Regions from separate parts of the Aquibium microcysteis genome, predicted to be linked through region 2. Evidence: predicted binding sites of a transcription regulator. Region 2 holds the regulator's gene; the other holds the start of a gene.
The links. The regulator HrcA, encoded in region 2, represses chaperone genes, less so after heat shock. The targets are predictions, from matches to a motif close to GTTAGCACTCNCNNNNNGNGAGTGCTAAC.
Positions count from the first base shown of each region.

Region 1: groES (co-chaperone GroES) is a predicted target of HrcA. The motif match lies at 5,748-5,776, and genes of this name have one in related genera.

Region 1 is NZ_CP061080.1:2,321,223-2,329,471, forward strand. It holds gene IAI54_RS10785 (SDR family NAD(P)-dependent oxidoreductase) at 1-186, opposite strand, end outside; gene IAI54_RS10790 (bifunctional riboflavin kinase/FAD synthetase) at 242-1,234, opposite strand; gene IAI54_RS10795 (TIGR01459 family HAD-type hydrolase) at 1,259-2,119, opposite strand; gene IAI54_RS10800 (EAL domain-containing protein) at 2,434-3,519, shown strand; gene IAI54_RS10805 (pilus assembly protein) at 3,620-5,503, shown strand; gene groES (co-chaperone GroES) at 5,832-6,128, shown strand; gene groL (chaperonin GroEL) at 6,200-7,852, shown strand; gene IAI54_RS10820 (CopG family ribbon-helix-helix protein) at 8,058-8,249, shown strand, end outside.
Region 2 is NZ_CP061080.1:5,274,185-5,282,433, forward strand. It holds gene IAI54_RS24860 (adenosine kinase) at 1-37, shown strand, start outside; gene IAI54_RS24865 (DUF427 domain-containing protein) at 139-633, opposite strand; gene IAI54_RS24870 (thiol-disulfide oxidoreductase DCC family protein) at 630-992, opposite strand; gene IAI54_RS24875 (delta-class carbonic anhydrase) at 1,318-2,118, opposite strand; gene IAI54_RS24880 (trimeric intracellular cation channel family protein) at 2,292-2,924, opposite strand; gene grpE (nucleotide exchange factor GrpE) at 3,317-3,967, opposite strand; gene hrcA (heat-inducible transcriptional repressor HrcA) at 4,053-5,123, opposite strand; gene rph (ribonuclease PH) at 5,256-5,972, shown strand; gene IAI54_RS24900 (VOC family protein) at 6,009-6,422, shown strand; gene rdgB (RdgB/HAM1 family non-canonical purine NTP pyrophosphatase) at 6,419-7,066, shown strand; gene hemW (radical SAM family heme chaperone HemW) at 7,063-8,249, shown strand, end outside.

The DNA of each region.
Region 1 (8,249 bases), 3.0 Mb from region 2:
CTGGTCTGCCTGAACGTAGACGACGCCGTCGGGAAGCACCTCGCGGGCCTCCGCGGCCGGTCTCCGCCCCGCCGCCAGCACCGTCGCATGCAGAGCGTGCCGGCGGGCGAGCGCCAGGCCGATGCCCGACGTCGCCCCCGTGATCAGGATCCGCTTCTGTCCCGCAGTCTGCCCCGTCTTCCCCATCTGCCGGAGCTTTGCCAGAACCCCGGCACCGCGTCGATAAACAGCCGCGTGATCGTCAGCCCGAAAAGCACAGCTCCACGTCGACGGCCGAAAGCGGACGCACGCCCGCCAGCAGCGCCCGCGCCTCGGCTTCGTCGCGCTTCATCTGGGCCACCAGCGCGTCGAGTCCGTCGAACTTCTCCTCCCCGCGCAGGAAGCCGAACAGCGAGACGCGGCAGGTCTCGCCGTAGAGACTGCCCGAGAAGTCGAAGACGAAGGTCTCCAGCAGCGGTGCGCCGTCGGCGTCCACCGTCGGGCGCCGGCCGAAGCTTGCCACGCCGTCGTGGAGCGACCCGTCCGGCCGCCGCAGGCGCACGGCATAGATGCCGTATTTCAGGCCCGTCTCCGGCGGCAGGGCCATGTTCGCCGTCGGATACCCGAGGGTCCGGCCGAGCTGTTTGCCGCCGACGATCTCGGCCTCCACCGTGTACCGGTAGCCGAGCAGTCCCGCCGCCTCGGCCACGGCGCCCTCTTCCAGCAGCGTGCGGATGCGGCTCGACGAGACGACGTCGGCCCCCTCGTCGCGCAGCGCGTCGACCAGCGTGACGCCGAAGCCATGCCGCTGTCCGGCTTCCATCAGATAGGCGGGTCCGCCCTGGCGATTCTTGCCGAAATGGAAATCGAATCCGGTCACCGCATGGGCGATGCCGAGGCCGTCGGTCAGCACACGGCCGACGAAGTCCTCCGCGCTGAGGCCTGAGAATTCGCGCGAGAACGCCTGCTCCACGACGGCATCGAAACCCGCGCGGCGGATCAGTTCGGCCTTCAGCGGCGCCGGGGTCAGCCGGAACACCGGCTTCTCGGGCCGGAACACCGACCGCGGATGCGGCTCGAAGGTCAGAGCCAGGGCCGGTGCGCCCATCCGTTCGGCCAGCGCCCGCGCCCGATCGAGCACCGACACGTGGCCGCGATGCACCCCGTCGAAATTGCCGATCGCCGCCACCCCGCCGCGCAGGGAAGCAGGCAGGGCTGCCGGATCGGCGATCCGCTGAAAGGGCTTCGGGCTCATCGCGCTCTTCGTCCTGGCGATTTCTCAGCGCAGCCGCGGGATGACGGCCGCCGGCGCGTGGCCGTGCCTGTCGAGGAAGGCGGCCAGCCGCACCGGATCGGGCGACAGCGTGTCGCCGTAGTCGCGGGCGTGGATGCCGCCGGACACGTAGAGGGCGTCGATGTCGTTCTGCGTCGCGCCTTTCAGGTCGGTCAGCGCGCCGTCGCCGATCGCCAGCACGTCGGAGGGTCCGATCGTCCGACCCAGCACCTCTCCGGCGGCCTTCAGCGCAGCCTCGTAGATCGGGCGATGCGGCTTGCCCGAGATCAGCGTGCGGCCGCCGAGCTGCGAGAAGTCGCGGGCGAGCGCGCCGGCGCACCAGATCAGCCGGTCGCCGCGCTCCACCACGATGTCGGGATTGGCGCAGATGAACGGCAGGTTGCGGGCGCGCAGCCGCTGCAGGAGGTCGGCGTAGTCGTCCGGTGTCTCCGTCTCGTCGTCGAACAGTCCCGTGCAGACGACGCTCGACGCTTCCGGCTCCTCGCAGAGTTCGACGTCCATGCCGTCATAGATCGACAGGTCGCGATCGGGTCCGATATGGAACACCCGCCGCGAGCCTTCCGCGATCAGGTCCCGCGTGACGTCGCCCGAGGTGACGATCCGGTCATAGGCTTCCGTAGGCACGCCGAGCGCGCCGAGCTGCGCCTCGACATCCGGAAAGGGGCGCGGCGCATTGGTGATCAGGACGACCGCGAGGCCCTTCCCGCGCGCCCGCACCAGCGCTTCGGAAGCCTCGTCGAATGCCCGGATGCCGTTGTGAATCACGCCCCAGACGTCGCACAGCAGGGCGGCGTACCCGTCGGCCACCTCGTCGAGCGATGCGATCATTCTCGGCTGGTCGGGCATCGGCGCTCCTCGCTGGGCCGTTGATCCTGCCGCCGCCCGCCGGGCCGCGGCGGCCCCGGCATTAACTGAAGCCGTTCACCCTGTCATTATGTTTCGCTTCACATTCGCGGTGCAGAATGGCTTGCAGTATGATGGACGAGACGTGTGACGGCGGGCGCCCGGCGAGGGAGCGTCCGCGTCACCGACCCCAGGGACGGGTTATGCGACAGATCGCCTGTGCCGCCATTGCCGCGGCCGTTGTTGGAACCGCGCTTCATGCCGCGGCGGCTTCGCCGGCTGCGGCAGGTGCGGGTGGCCCTGCCGCGGCGCCGGGCATGGTCCTCGTCAGCCTGCTGCTGGCGGCCGTCGCGCTCGCGGCCGCGGGGCTCGCCACCTGGACGGCGTGGAAGGCGAGGTCCGAGCTGGCGCGGCTGTCTCGTGGTCTCGATGCGGCGCTGGCCGCGCTCGACGCCCGCACCAAGGCTGCCGACGCGGAGCGGCTGCTGCTCGAGGAGCGCCTGCGCACCGAGATCGACACGGTCGCCCTGCGCGGCGCGTCGGCGGCGGCCCCCGCCCTCGCCGCCGACGTCATCCCACACCCGGTGATGGCCGGCAGGCGCCGCCTGCCGAAGACCGATCCCGCCGACGCGACCGAGATCGCCCTCGCCCGGATCCTGGACGACGGCGAACTCGAGCTCAGCCTGGAGCCGATCGTGTCGGTGTCGCGCAACGCCGGCGTCGCCTTCGACGTCCACGCCTGCCTGGAGATCGACGGCAGGACGCTCCACATCCACCGGCTGTCGTCCGCCACAAGGCATGTCCGCCGCAATGCGTTCGAGAAGGCACTGGTCCTGCGCGCGGCCGAGATCGCGCGCCGCCGGCTGGGGTCGAAGGGCGACAGGCTGCCCCTGCACTGCCCCGTGTCGGAGGAACTGCTGCTCAATCCGAAGGACTGCGCCGAGATCGCCGCGCTCGTGACCATCAATCCCGCTCTCGCCGACCAGCTCGTGCTGTCGGTCCCTGCCCCGCTGCTGGCCGCCTCCACCGGTGCCGTCGCCGCCGGCATCGACACGCTCGCATCCTGCGGGCTTGGCTTCGCCGCCGAGGGCTGGGACAAGCCGGCCGAAGGCATCCGCATGCTGCGCGACCGCGGCACCGTGGCGCTGAAGGCCGACGCCGACCGTCTGCTCGACCGACTGAAGATCCGCCGCGGTGCGGCCATGGGCGCCGAACTGGTCGCCATGGCCCGGGCCGAAGGTCTGGCGCTGGTCGCGCGCGGGATCCGCAGCGACGAGGACGCGGTCGAACTGCTCGACCTCGGCATCGACCTGATGGTCGGTCCGCGTTTCGCCGAGCCGAAGCGGTTGCGCCCGGGGCCGGCGAACACGCCGGGCGCGATGGCCGACGCACAGGCCGGTTAACACCCGGTTGACGCGGCACCCGGCATTCGAACCGTACCGCAAACGGGACCTTAGCACCGCTCTGGCAGGATGCGCCGGCATGATGGTGCAGGGGTGCAGGATGTTCCGCAGATTTCTTGAGGACCGGCGCGGCAATTTCGCGATCGCGACGGCGGTGTCGATCGTGCCGATCCTCGGGGCGCTGGCGCTGGCGGTCGACTACTCGGAAATGAGCCGGCAGCGTTCGCTGGCGCTGAACGCGCTGGATGCCGCCGGCATCGCCGCGGCCCGCTTCTACATCGCCGGCGGCACGGCGGCCGATACGGAGACCTATGCCAAGGACTTCTTCCAGGCGAACATGAACGGCATCGACACCAGCAGCGCGGACTTCAACCTGACCCTTCCGAGCAGCGACACCGGCGGCGGGCTGCTCACCATCGACGCCACCTTTTCGTTCCAGCCCTTCTTCTTCGACACCTTCGCCTCCCTCCTCTCGCTCGACGAGACCGCGCTGGAGATTTCCGCGCAGACCAAGGTGCGGCTCAAGAACACGCTGGAGGTCGCGCTCGTCCTCGACAACTCCGGTTCTATGGACTTCACCGGCTCGGGCTCGGGCAAGAAGCGCATCGATCTCCTCAAGACGGCTGCAAAGCAGCTGGTCGACACGCTGGCCGGACAGGCCGCCCAGATCAAGCAGGTCGACAAGCCGGTGCAGTTCTCGCTCGTCCCTTTCGCCGCCTCGGTGAACGTGGGACCGACCAACGCCTCGGCGGCATGGATGGACACGGACGGCCGTTCGCCCGTGCATCACGAGAATTTCGACTGGTCGACCATGCCGTCGAACAGGCAGGTCACGTTGTCGGGCGGCATCTACTACAAGGCCGGCAGCGGCTGGGGTAGCGCCGCCGGCCAGAAGGTCACACGCTTCAGCCTCTTCAACGACATGCAGCGCGTCACGAGCCAGACCTGGAACAGCGACTGGCAGTATGTCTGTACGCGCTACCGCAGCAGCGGCAGCTGCCGGAACTATGGCTGGGTCGACTACGGTTCCTACAGCTACACCTACGGCAGCTATGCCAGCTGGCAGGGCTGCGTCGAGGTCCGACCGCATCCCTACAACCTCAACGATGCCGCACCGACGACCTCGACCCCGGCGACCCTCTTCGTGCCCATGTTCGCCCCGGACGAGACGGACCTGAGCTCGAACGGAAGCGCGCCGAACAGCTACTGGGCCGACCAGACCTCGTCGTCGAGCAGCAGCACACGCCAGAAGTACATGCCGAAATACTTCGAGCCCAACGACACGTCGGCGGCGGGCAGCGGCGCGGGACCGAACGAATCCTGCACGACGAAGCCCATCACGGCCCTGACGGACGTGACGACCGTCGCCGGCAAGACCGCCATGACCAACGCCATCGACGCCATGTCGCCGCTCGGCGCCACGAACGTGCCGGAAGGCATCGCCTGGGGCTGGCGCACGCTGTCGCACGCGGCGCCCTTCACCGAGGGACGCTCCGAGGCGGAGAAGGGAAACGACAAGGTGGTGATCGTGCTCACCGATGGCGCGAACACCTACTACACGCCGAGCTCGCTCGGCTATGCCGATGCGGCGGGCAACAAGTCGATCTACTCGGCCTACGGCTACACGGCCGTCAACCAGTCCGGACAGTCGAAGTCGCGCATCTTCATGGGGACGACGGCGAGCAGTTCCACCTATTCGAATTCCAATTACACCACCGCGATGACCCAGCACATGAACGCCATCTGCGAGAACGCCAAGTCCAGCGGCGTCACCGTGATGACGGTGGCGCTCGACCTGAGTTCCAGCAAGACCGACGAAGCCGGCCAGATTACCGCGCTGAAGGCCTGCGCCTCCGATTCGAAATTCCGCAAGGACGCCGACGGAAACGCCGCCAAGCTGTTCTGGAACACCACCGGCGGCGAGCTCGAAAAGACCTTCAAGGAAATCGCCGACGAACTGTCCAACCTCCGCTTCGTCGGCTGACGCGGCGCATGCTCCGGGCAAGGCCGGCGGACACGCGCCGGCCGTCCCCCTCGTCGTCCTGCGGCGTGCGGTCGCGCGAACGGTCGCGGGCGTCTTGAACGGCGACCGGCGGATGGCCATCTGTAGCCCGCGCGGTGCCGGCGTGAAGTCCGGTTCCGTACGCGGCGCAGGGGGGCCTCGCCCCCTCCGGACGCTCTCCACTTTCCCTTGACAGCGCGGATCGATCCGCCTATCTGAGCGGCGCGTTAGCACTCCCTTCGGGTGAGTGCTAACGCGGTCCGGTTCCGCCGGACGGGACAATTCCATCATCCGCATCGAGGATACCAACATGTCACAGACGAATTTCCGCCCGCTGCACGACCGCGTGGTGGTCCGCCGGGTCCAGTCGGAAGAGAAGACCAAGGGCGGCATCATCATCCCGGACACCGCCAAGGAGAAGCCGCAGGAAGGCGAGATCATCGCCGTCGGCTCCGGCGCGCGCGACGAGTCGGGCAAGCTGGTTCCGCTGGACGTCAAGGCCGGCGACCGCGTGCTCTTCGGCAAGTGGTCGGGCACCGAGGTCAAGCTCAACGGCGAAGACCTGCTGATCATGAAGGAATCCGACATCATGGGCATCATCGGCTGAGCCGAGCCCCTGATTCAAACCGATCCACGGCCAGGCACGACGACCGGCCGAAACTGTTGAGGAGCTGAGACATGGCTGCCAAGGAAGTACGTTTTTCCCGTGATGCCCGCGAGCGGATGCTGCGCGGCGTCAACATCCTCGCCGACGCGGTGAAGGTGACCCTCGGTCCGAAGGGCCGCAACGTCGTCATCGACAAGTCGTTCGGCGCTCCGCGCATCACCAAGGACGGCGTCACCGTCGCCAAGGAGATCGAGCTGGAGGACAAGTTCGAGAACATGGGCGCCCAGATGGTGCGCGAAGTGGCCTCCAAGACCAACGACATCGCCGGTGACGGCACCACGACCGCGACCGTTCTGGCCCAGGCGATCGTCCAGGAAGGCCACAAGGCCGTGGCCGCCGGCATGAACCCGATGGACCTGAAGCGCGGCATCGACCTCGCCGTGACGGAAGCCGTCGCCAGCCTCGTCAAGAGCGCCAAGAAGATCAACACCTCCGCAGAAGTCGCGCAGGTCGGCACCATCTCGGCCAACGGCGAGAAGGAAATCGGCGAGATGATCGCCGAGGCCATGCAGAAGGTCGGCAACGAGGGTGTCATCACCGTCGAGGAAGCCAAGACCGCCGAGACCGAGCTCGAGGTCGTCGAAGGCATGCAGTTCGACCGCGGCTACCTGTCGCCCTACTTCGTCACCAACCCCGACAAGATGGTGGCCGAGCTCGAGGACGCCTACATCCTCCTGCACGAGAAGAAGCTGTCGAACCTCCAGGCGATGCTGCCGGTGCTCGAGGCGGTCGTCCAGACCTCCAAGCCGCTGGTCATCATCTCCGAGGACGTCGAGGGCGAGGCTCTTGCGACGCTCGTCGTCAACAAGCTGCGTGGCGGCCTGAAGATCGCCGCCGTCAAGGCTCCGGGCTTCGGTGATCGCCGCAAGGCCATGCTGGAGGACATCGCGATCCTCACCGGCGGCCAGGTGATCTCGGAAGACCTCGGCATCAAGCTCGAGAACGTCGGCCTCGACATGCTCGGCCGCGCCAAGAAGGTGTCGATCTCCAAGGAGAACACCACCATCGTCGACGGCGCCGGCAAGAAGGAAGAGATCCAGGGCCGCGTCGCCCAGATCAAGCAGCAGATCGAGGAGACCACCTCGGACTACGATCGCGAGAAGCTCCAGGAGCGCCTGGCCAAGCTCGCGGGCGGCGTCGCGGTGATCCGCGTCGGCGGCTCGACCGAGGTCGAGGTCAAGGAGAAGAAGGACCGCGTCGACGACGCCCTCAACGCGACCCGCGCGGCCGTGGAAGAAGGCATCGTTCCCGGCGGCGGCACCGCGCTCCTGCGCGCCTCGCTGGCCATTCAGGGTGAAGGCGCCAATGCCGACCAGAAGGCCGGCATCGCCATCGTCCGCCGCGCCCTGCAGGCTCCCTGCCGTCAGATCGCGTCCAACGCCGGCGCCGAGGCGTCGATCGTGGCCGGCCGCATCCTCGACAACGGCAGCGAGACCTACGGCTACAACGCCCAGACCGGCGAGTTCGGCGACATGATCGCCATGGGCATCGTCGACCCGGTCAAGGTCGTCCGCACCGCCCTCCAGGACGCGGCTTCGGTCGCCGGCCTGCTGGTCACCACCGAGGCCATGATCGCCGAGGCTCCGAAGAAGGAAGCGGCCGGCGGCGGCATGCCCGGCGGAATGGGCGGCGGCATGGGCGGCATGGGCGGCATGGACTTCTAAGCCTGTCCTCGGGCTTGACCCGAGGATCCGGCTCCTTCCAGCCAACCGGTCGGAAATGCGAGGGGCGGTCCGCAAGGGCCGCCCCTCTTGCGTATGGCCACGCCGTCGACACCGCCGACGAGGCGTGGAAGGCTCAGCGCACCGCTTTGACCGGGTGCGGCTCATGGTATACGCTGCATCCCATTGACATACGCTAGGATCGCTCATGAAGGCCGACGACAAGACACAGGTGTCCATCCGCGTCCCGGCTGCGATGATCGGCGACTTCGAGCGCATCGCGCGCGCGCTCGATCGCGACCGGACCTGGGTCATGCTCCGCGCGTTCCGGACATATCTGGACGGCGAAGGCCGGCAGGTGCTGGACGAGATCGAGGGACTGGATCAACTCGACGCCGGG
Region 2 (8,249 bases):
TTTGCGCGAGGCGGCGGAGCAGGTGGGGTTGGGGTGAGGGGGCGCCGCTTTCAGTGCCGCGTACCCCACCTTCATCGCGGGCTGATCTGCGGACGACGTCTCAGTACCATTCCGGAGGCCGCTTCTCCTGCCTGCGGCCTACCATCCCATCGTCCCCGGCCCGCCCTTGAACGGGCCGACGACCCGGCTGGTGATCCATCCGCCGTAGAAGCGGCCGGGCTGGGGCGTCACGGTTTCGCCGTCCACCGTGCACCGGTCGAAGGGCCCGGCATAGAAGGCGACGTGGTCGCGCAGGAGCGCGAAGGCCGGCGTCGGGTTGGGGTAGCTCCAGCCGACCCGGGGCAGCACGGTGTCTCCCACTAGGACGTCCCAGTAGACGGCAGTGCCTTTCCATTCGCAGAGCGAGGTTCCCGCCGCCCTGCGCAGCACGCCCGGCGCGATGTCGGCCGGCGGGATGTACCAGGATGGCGGGTGGCTGGTCTCGAGCGTCCGCACGGCCGACCGGGTCTCGGCGATCCGTCGCCCGCCATGTTCGATGACGATGTGGCAGGGGCTCGGCTCGGCGATGGCCGGGCGCGGATAGGACCACACGCTTTCCTGGCCGGGCCCGACCGGATCGCCGCGGCGCATCATGCCGGCGCCGACCGGCGGGCGAGGCGCTGCAGCCGCGGCCGGACGCGCAGGAAGGCCACGTAGCAGCGCTCCAGCACGGCCAGCACGAGCGGGATGCGGGCCAGCACGCCGAGGGGGCGCAGAAGCGGGATTGCCCGCCACATGGCTGCGAAGGCGCCGGCGCCCGACACGAGCACGCCGTTCTCCCGGGCGTGAAACCGGGCGAGCAGTTCGGCGCGGTCGATGGGGCAGTCCGCGACGCTGGATGCCGCGACGTCGATGAAGTCGATGGCGCCGCGGCGGTCGAGGCGCTTCATCAGCATGATCTCGCGCGTGCAGAGCGGGCAGGAACCGTCGAACCAGATGGTGAGCGTGGCCATGACCCGGGATATGGGGCACGCCTCGCCAACGTCACGGCCTCAAGATGTCGCACGGTGCGGAGCGTGCCGGCGGTCGCCTTCTGGCTGGTGAGGTCGGGCGTCGGAAACGTCCAGCCGAAACCGCGCGTGCTCCGAGGACGACGGTGAAACGCGTTCTGGAGCGAAGAAGCGCGGCGGCCTCATGCGCGGCGATGCGCGGACGAGGCCGCCGATGGTCGATGTCATGGCGCCCGTCACGCCGGCGTCGCGCCGCCGCCATCCCCGGGCCCGACGGACAGGGCAACGGCGCCGCGAGCGCTTGGCGGTCGCGGCTCCGGGGGCTTGCTCAGCGGATGGGGGCGAGCAGTTCGGAGGTCGTGACCAGCTGCCGCACGCCGTGGGCGTGCTCTTCCTTGAAGACGTTGCCCTTTGCCGCCCAGGCATGCAGCGAGCCGATGTCGAGGCGGGCGCAGTCGGGGCGGACGCTCCAGGTCACCTGGAGCGGCGAGCAGGCGCTCTCGGTGTATTTCGGGCCGGTCGTGGAGCCGGCGAAGACGACCGGCGTGCCGGTGCCGCGCGGCAGCGCCTTCGGCTGATGGTGGCCGTCGCCCTGGCGCACGGTTTCGGCGAAATCGGCGAAGTCGAGCGCACGCGCGTCGTTCACCAGCAGGAACACCTGCGATTCCACCCGCAGCTGCGGGTTGGTGCAGGTCTCGCTCATGCAGGCGCCGAGGCCCTCGCCGGGCGCGACGTCGCAGGAGCTGTAGACCCAGTGGACCTCGATCGTGTCGCCGGGCTCCACGCCGTGGAAGCCGTGCTCGACATGTTCGGGCTTCTCGCGTTCGGCGGGCGTCAGGCTGTCCGCATCGTTGCAGCGGAAGCCGCCATGCTCGCCGGCACCGGCGCTGATCGAGAAGCCCGGCCCCTTGTGCTCGGCATTGGCATGGGTGTGGATGTTGCAGAGGTTCATCGCCTCCGGCGCCGGTGCGGCGGCGAAGACGCGAGAATTGGTCCCGGCAAGGCTTGAAATGTCGCGTGGGGCCTGCGGGCCGTAACCGGCACAGACTTCGCCCGCTGTGGCGGTCGAGATCAGGGCGAGCGAGGTGGCGAGCGCGGCCGCAGCGCGCACCGTGGCAGTGTTGAACATTCGGGTACCCCCTTGAACAATCTTGTCCCGAAACATTCTTTGCCCGAGGCAAATTAAGACAAGAATGATGAGGGTTGCGACATTTGACGCGAATTTGTGCGAAGTCGCGGGGCGGGACGGTCTTCCACTTGCATCGCTGCGGAAGACGAAGGACGGCATCCCGCCGCAGCCTTTCAGACGATGTCCTCCGGCCGCCGCCCCGGCCGGCTCCGGTAGGGCGGGAAGGTCCAGCCGAACCACAATGCGCCGCCGCGCACCGCGAAGGCGGCCAGCGCCCCGAGGACCGCGGCGAGCGGCATGGTCAGGCCGAGGATGGCGAGCAGCGTGAAGGTGGCGGCGCCGGAGAGCGCGGCGGTGACGTAGATTTCGGGGCGCAGCAGCACCGAGGGTTCCTGTGCGGCGATGTCGCGGACGATGCCGCCGAAGGTCGCGGTCATCACGCCCATGACGATGGCGATGGTGGCCGAGCCGGTGACGATCAGGCCCTTGTAGGCGCCGAAGACGCAGTAGGCGGCGAGCCCGACGGCGTCGAGCCAGAGCAGCAGCTTGTAGCGCGACTCCAGCAGATGGGCGGTGAAGTAGACGATGACGGCGACCGCCGCGCAGACCAGGATGTAGTCCTGGTTGACGGTCCAGAACACCGGCACGCCGAGGATCAGGTCGCGCAGCGTGCCGCCGCCGGTGCCCGTCACGCAGGCCATGAAGACGAAGCCGATGATGTCGAGCTCCTTGCGCGAGGCCGCCAGCGCGCCGGTCGCGGCGAACACGGCCACGCCGGCATAGTCGAATGCGAGGATCGGGATCATGGCGGGCCTCCTGCGACAGGCTTAGCGCGGATGGAGGCGGCTGCGCCAGACGGGGGATCGGAGAGGGGATCGGATCGTCTGCAGCGTCGATCCCGCCGCCCGTCTGAAGGTCGCGCTCTGCGGCACCCCCCTCTGCCTGCCGGCATCTCCCCCTCACGGGGGGAGATCGGCAGCGTCGGCGGCGCCGCTCTCCCTGCCACGTCGAAGACTTGCGGAGCACACGCTCCGCGGGCTTCGCGCGCACATTGCCTGCGTTGCAGGACGAAACCGCCGATCTCCCCCCTTGAGGGGGAGATGCCGGCAGGCAGAGGGGGGTGTCGTGGAGCGCGAGCTTGCAAGGCACCGGCGGCCGAGCAGGCCGCCGAGGGGCAAAGCGCCGGGATGCCTCCCGCTCAGCCCTTCGCGTCTTCCGCCGGAGCAGCTTCGGCGGCCGGTGCGCCCTTGGGGCCACCCTTCGACACGCCGACCATGGCGGGGCGCAGCATGCGTTCGCCGATGACGTAGCCGGTCTGCACGACCTGGACCACGGTGTTGGCCGGCAGATCCGGGTTCGGCACCTCGAACATCGCCTGGTGGAAGTTCGGGTCGAAGCGCTCGCCCTCGGGTTCGATCTTCTTCACGCCGTGGCGTTCCAGCGTCGACAGCATGCCGCGTTCGGTCATCTCGACGCCTTCGAGCAGCGCCGCGAATCCGGCTTCGCCCTTCTCCTTCGCCTCGGCGGGCACGGCGGCCAGCGCGCGCTGGAGGTTGTCGGAGACGGTCAGCATGTCGCGGGCGAAGTTGGCGATCGCGTAGGCGCGGGCGTCGTGAACGTCGCGGGCGGTGCGGCGGCGCAGGTTCTCCATCTCGGCGGCAAGCCTGAGCGCCTTGTCCTTCAGCTCCTCGTTTTCCTTCGCCAGCCGCATGAAGGCTTCGAAATCGGCTGCCTGGGCGGCTTCGCCGGCTTGCGCATCGGCCGGCTGGCCGTCGGTGGCCGGGCTGCCGGCCTCGGGCTTCGCCGCATCCATGTCGGGGGCGCGTTCCTGGTTCGGATGGTCGCTCATCGCTTGATCCCGTATGCTCGAATTCCGGTCGGTGGGTTGCGCCCGATATCGAGGCTCGGGGGGCAAAAATCAAGGGGCCGGCAACTCACCCAAGCATCCGCGAGATCATCTGGGCGGTGTAGTCGACCATCGGCACGATGCGGGCATAGTTGAGCCGCGTCGGGCCGATGACGCCGAGCGCGCCGATGACGCGTGCGTCCTTGTCGCGGTAGGGGGCGACGACCAGAGAGGAGCCCGACAGGGAAAAGAGCTTGTTCTCGGAGCCGATGAAGATGCGCACGCCCGGCCCCTGCTCGGCGAGTTCGAGCAGCTGGATCAGGCCCTCCTTGGTCTCGAGATCCTCGAAAAGGTGCTTGAGCATCTCGATGTCGGCCTGCGCGGTGACGTTCTCGAGCAGGTTGGCGCGGCCGCGCACGATGAGGCGCGACGGCGTCCCGGTCTCGGTGCCGCCCCAGACGGCGAGGCCCTTCTCGACGAGGTCCTGCGACAGGCTGTCGAGTGCCTGGCGGGTCTCCTCGCGCAGCCGGGCGATCTCGGCACGCGCCTCGGCCAGCGTCCGGCCGCGGATATGGGCGTTCAGGTAGTTGGAGGCCTCGTGCAGCTGCGAGAGCGTGACGCCGGCCGGCAGGTCGATGACGCGGTTCTCGACATCGCCCGAATGCGACACCAGAACCGCCAGCGCCTTGTCCGGCTCGAGCTGGATGAACTCGATGTGCTTCAGCGCCGTCTCCGTCTTGCCGGCGAGCACGACGCCCGCGCCGCGCGACATGCCCGACAGCATGGTGCTCGCCTCGGTCAGCATGTGCTCCAGCGAGGCGCCGCGGCCCGAGGCCCTGACCTGCGCGTCGATGCTGCGGCGCTCCTCTTCCGACAGGTCGCCGATCTCCATGAAGGCGTCCACGAAGAAGCGCAGCCCCTTCTGCGTCGGCAGCCGGCCGGCCGACACGTGCGGCGAATAGATCAGGCCGAGATGCTCGAGGTCGCTCATCACGTTGCGCACCGTGGCCGGCGACAGCGACGAGGGTAGCAGGCGGGCGAGGTTGCGCGAGCCCACCGGCTCGCCGTCGCGCATGTAGGAATCGGCGATGAGCCTGAAGATCTCGCGGGAACGGACGTCGAGGGACTGAAGGGTCGGGTCGGTGATCGGCTTCGTCATGGGGGCGGAACTCCGGAAAGAACCATATAATCCGGAGCGGCACGAACACAACGCCGATCACGGCTCCTTTCCCTTTGCGTCGCTGCCCGGCAGGGGCTAAAAGCCGCCCTTTACAGAGACCGAGGAACCCCGATGCGTCCTTCCAAGCGCCAGCCAGACGAGATGCGCGCCGTCAGCTTCGAACGCGGCGTCTCCAAGCATGCCGAGGGCTCCTGCCTCGTCAAGTTCGGCGACACGCACGTGCTCTGCACGGCAAGCCTCGAGGAGCGCGTGCCGCCATGGCTGCGCAACAGCGGCAAGGGCTGGGTGACGGCCGAATACGGCATGCTGCCGCGCGCCACCGGCGACCGGATGCGCCGCGAAGCCTCCGCCGGCAAGCAGGGCGGCCGCACCCTGGAGATCCAGCGGCTGATCGGCCGCTCGCTGCGCGCGGTCGTCGATCTGGAAGCGCTGGGCGAGGTGCAGATCACGGTCGACTGCGACGTGATCCAGGCCGACGGCGGCACGCGCACGGCCTCCATCACAGGCGGCTTCGTCGCGCTCTACGACTGCCTGGCCTGGATGGAAGCGCGCAAGATGCTGACGGTGAGCAAGGTGCTCAAGGACCACGTCGCGGCGATCTCCTGCGGCATCCATGGCGGCACCTGCGTTATCGACCTCGACTATGTCGAAGATTCGTCCGCCGGCGCCGACGCCAACTTCGTCATGACCGGCAAGGGCGGCATCGTCGAGATCCAGGGCACGGCCGAGGGCGACGCCTTCTCGGAGGCGCAGTTCGCCGAGCTGATGGCACTGGCCAGGAAAGGCATCGCGCGCCTCGTCGACCTGCAGAAGATGGCGGTCGCCTGAGGCCGGCCGCGGCCGCGAACAGTCGGGAAACCGGACATGACGCCAGCGTCGATCCTCGAATCCGCGCTCTACGTGGCCGATCTCGACGCGGCCGAGGCCTTCTACGCCGAGGTCCTGGGACTGGAGCGGATCGCGAAGGTGGACGGGCGTCATGTCTTCTTTCGTTGCGGCCCGGGCGTCCTGCTGCTCTTCCAGCCGGAGGCGACGGTCATTCCGCCGGCGCCGGATGCCAGGCTGCCGGTGCCGCCGCATGGCGCACGCGGCCGGGGCCACCTCTGCTTCTCTGCCTCGGCGGGCGAGATCGACGGCTGGAAGGCGCATCTCCTGGCCCGCGGCATAGCCGTCGAGGCCGATTTCGAATGGCCGCAGGGCGGCCGGTCCATCTATTTCCGCGATCCGTCCGGCAATTCGCTGGAATTCGCCGAACCGCGCATCTGGGGCATCGCATGAATTCTCTCGCAGGGCGGAAGATCGTCGTCGCCAGCCACAATGCCGGCAAGCTGCGCGAATTCGCGGATCTGATGGCGCCCTTCGGCATCGAGGCGAAATCGGCAAAGGACTACGGCCTGCCCGAGCCGGAGGAGACTGGCACGACGTTCGAGGAAAACGCCTACCTCAAGGCCTTCGCTGCGGCGAAGGCGACCGGCCTGCCGGCGATGTCGGACGATTCCGGGCTCTGCGTCGACGCGCTGGACGGCGCGCCGGGGGTCTACACCGCCGACTGGGCGACCCGCCCCGACGGTACGCGCGACTTCATGATGGCGATGGAGAAGACGCAGTCGCTGCTGGCCGCGAAGGGCGCCATGGAGCCCGCGCAGCGGACCGGCCGCTTCGTGGCGGTGCTGTGCCTGTGCGAGCCCGACGGAACGGCCGAATATTTCCGCGGCGAGGCGGAAGGGACGCTGGTCTGGCCGCCGCGCGGCAGCGACGGCTTCGGTTATGATCCCGTTTTCCAGCCGCACGGCTTCGAGATCACCTTCGGCGAGATGACGGCCGAAGAGAAGCATGGCTGGAAACCCGGGCAGGAGACGGCGCTCTCGCACCGCGCCCGCGCCTTCCAGAAGTTCGCCCGGGCGAAGCTGGGGTCGGCATGACGGTGCTGGGCTTTCGTGCCACGCCGGACGGCGGAACGTTGCTCGCGGACGACCGGTCGCCCGGCTTCGGCATCTACGTGCACTGGCCCTTCTGCGCGGCCAAGTGCCCCTATTGCGACTTCAACTCGCATGTCCGCCACCAGCCGCCGGACCAGGTGCGCTTCGCCCGCGCCTTCGAGACCGAACTCGCCTCGATGCGCGCGCAGTCCGGGCCGCGCACGGTCACCAGCGTCTTCCTCGGCGGCGGCACGCCGTCGCTGATGGAGCCCGGAACGGTCGGCACCATCCTCGACGCGATCGCAGCGAACTGGACGGTGCCGGCCGGCATCGAGGTGACGCTGGAGGCCAATCCGTCGTCGGTCGAGGCGGAGCGCTTTCGCGGCTATCGCGCGGCCGGCGTCAACCGCGTCTCGCTCGGCGTCCAGGCGCTGAACGATCGTGACCTCAAGTTCCTCGGTCGGCTGCACAATGTCGAGGAAGCGCTGAAGGCGATCGAGCTTGCCCGCGCGACCTTCCCGCGCCTCTCCTTCGACCTGATCTACGCCCGTCCCGGCCAGACTCCGGAGGGCTGGGAGGCCGAACTGCGCCAGGCGATCGGCCATGCCGCCGACCATCTGTCGCTCTACCAGCTGACCATCGAGGAGGGCACGCCCTTCTTCGCGCTGCATGCCGCCAAAAAGTTCGCCATCCCGGATGCCGATCTCGCGGCCGACCTCTACCAGCTGACGCAGGAGGTGACGGCGGCGCACGGGCTGCCGGCCTACGAGATTTCCAACCACGCCCGGCCGGGAGCGGAGAGCCGCCACAACCTGACCTACTGGCGCTACGGCGAATACGTCGGCGTCGGTCCCGGCGCGCATGGCCGCTTCATCACCGAGGGCACGCGCACCGTCACGATGGCCGAGCGCCATCCCGAGCGCTGGCTGGCGCTGGTCGAGCAGCAGGGACACGGCGTGGCCGACGGCGAGGAACTGACGCGCGACCAGGAGGCCGACGAGTTCCTGCTGATGGGTCTCCGGCTCGTCGAAGGCCTCGACCTCGTGCGCTACGCCGAACTCGCCGGCCGCCCGCTGCCGCAGGACCGCATCGCGATCCTGCAGCAGGAGGGCCTCGTCGCCCCGATCGGCAATTCCCGCCTGCGCGCGACGCCCGCCGGCATGATCGTGCTCGACGCGGTGGTGGC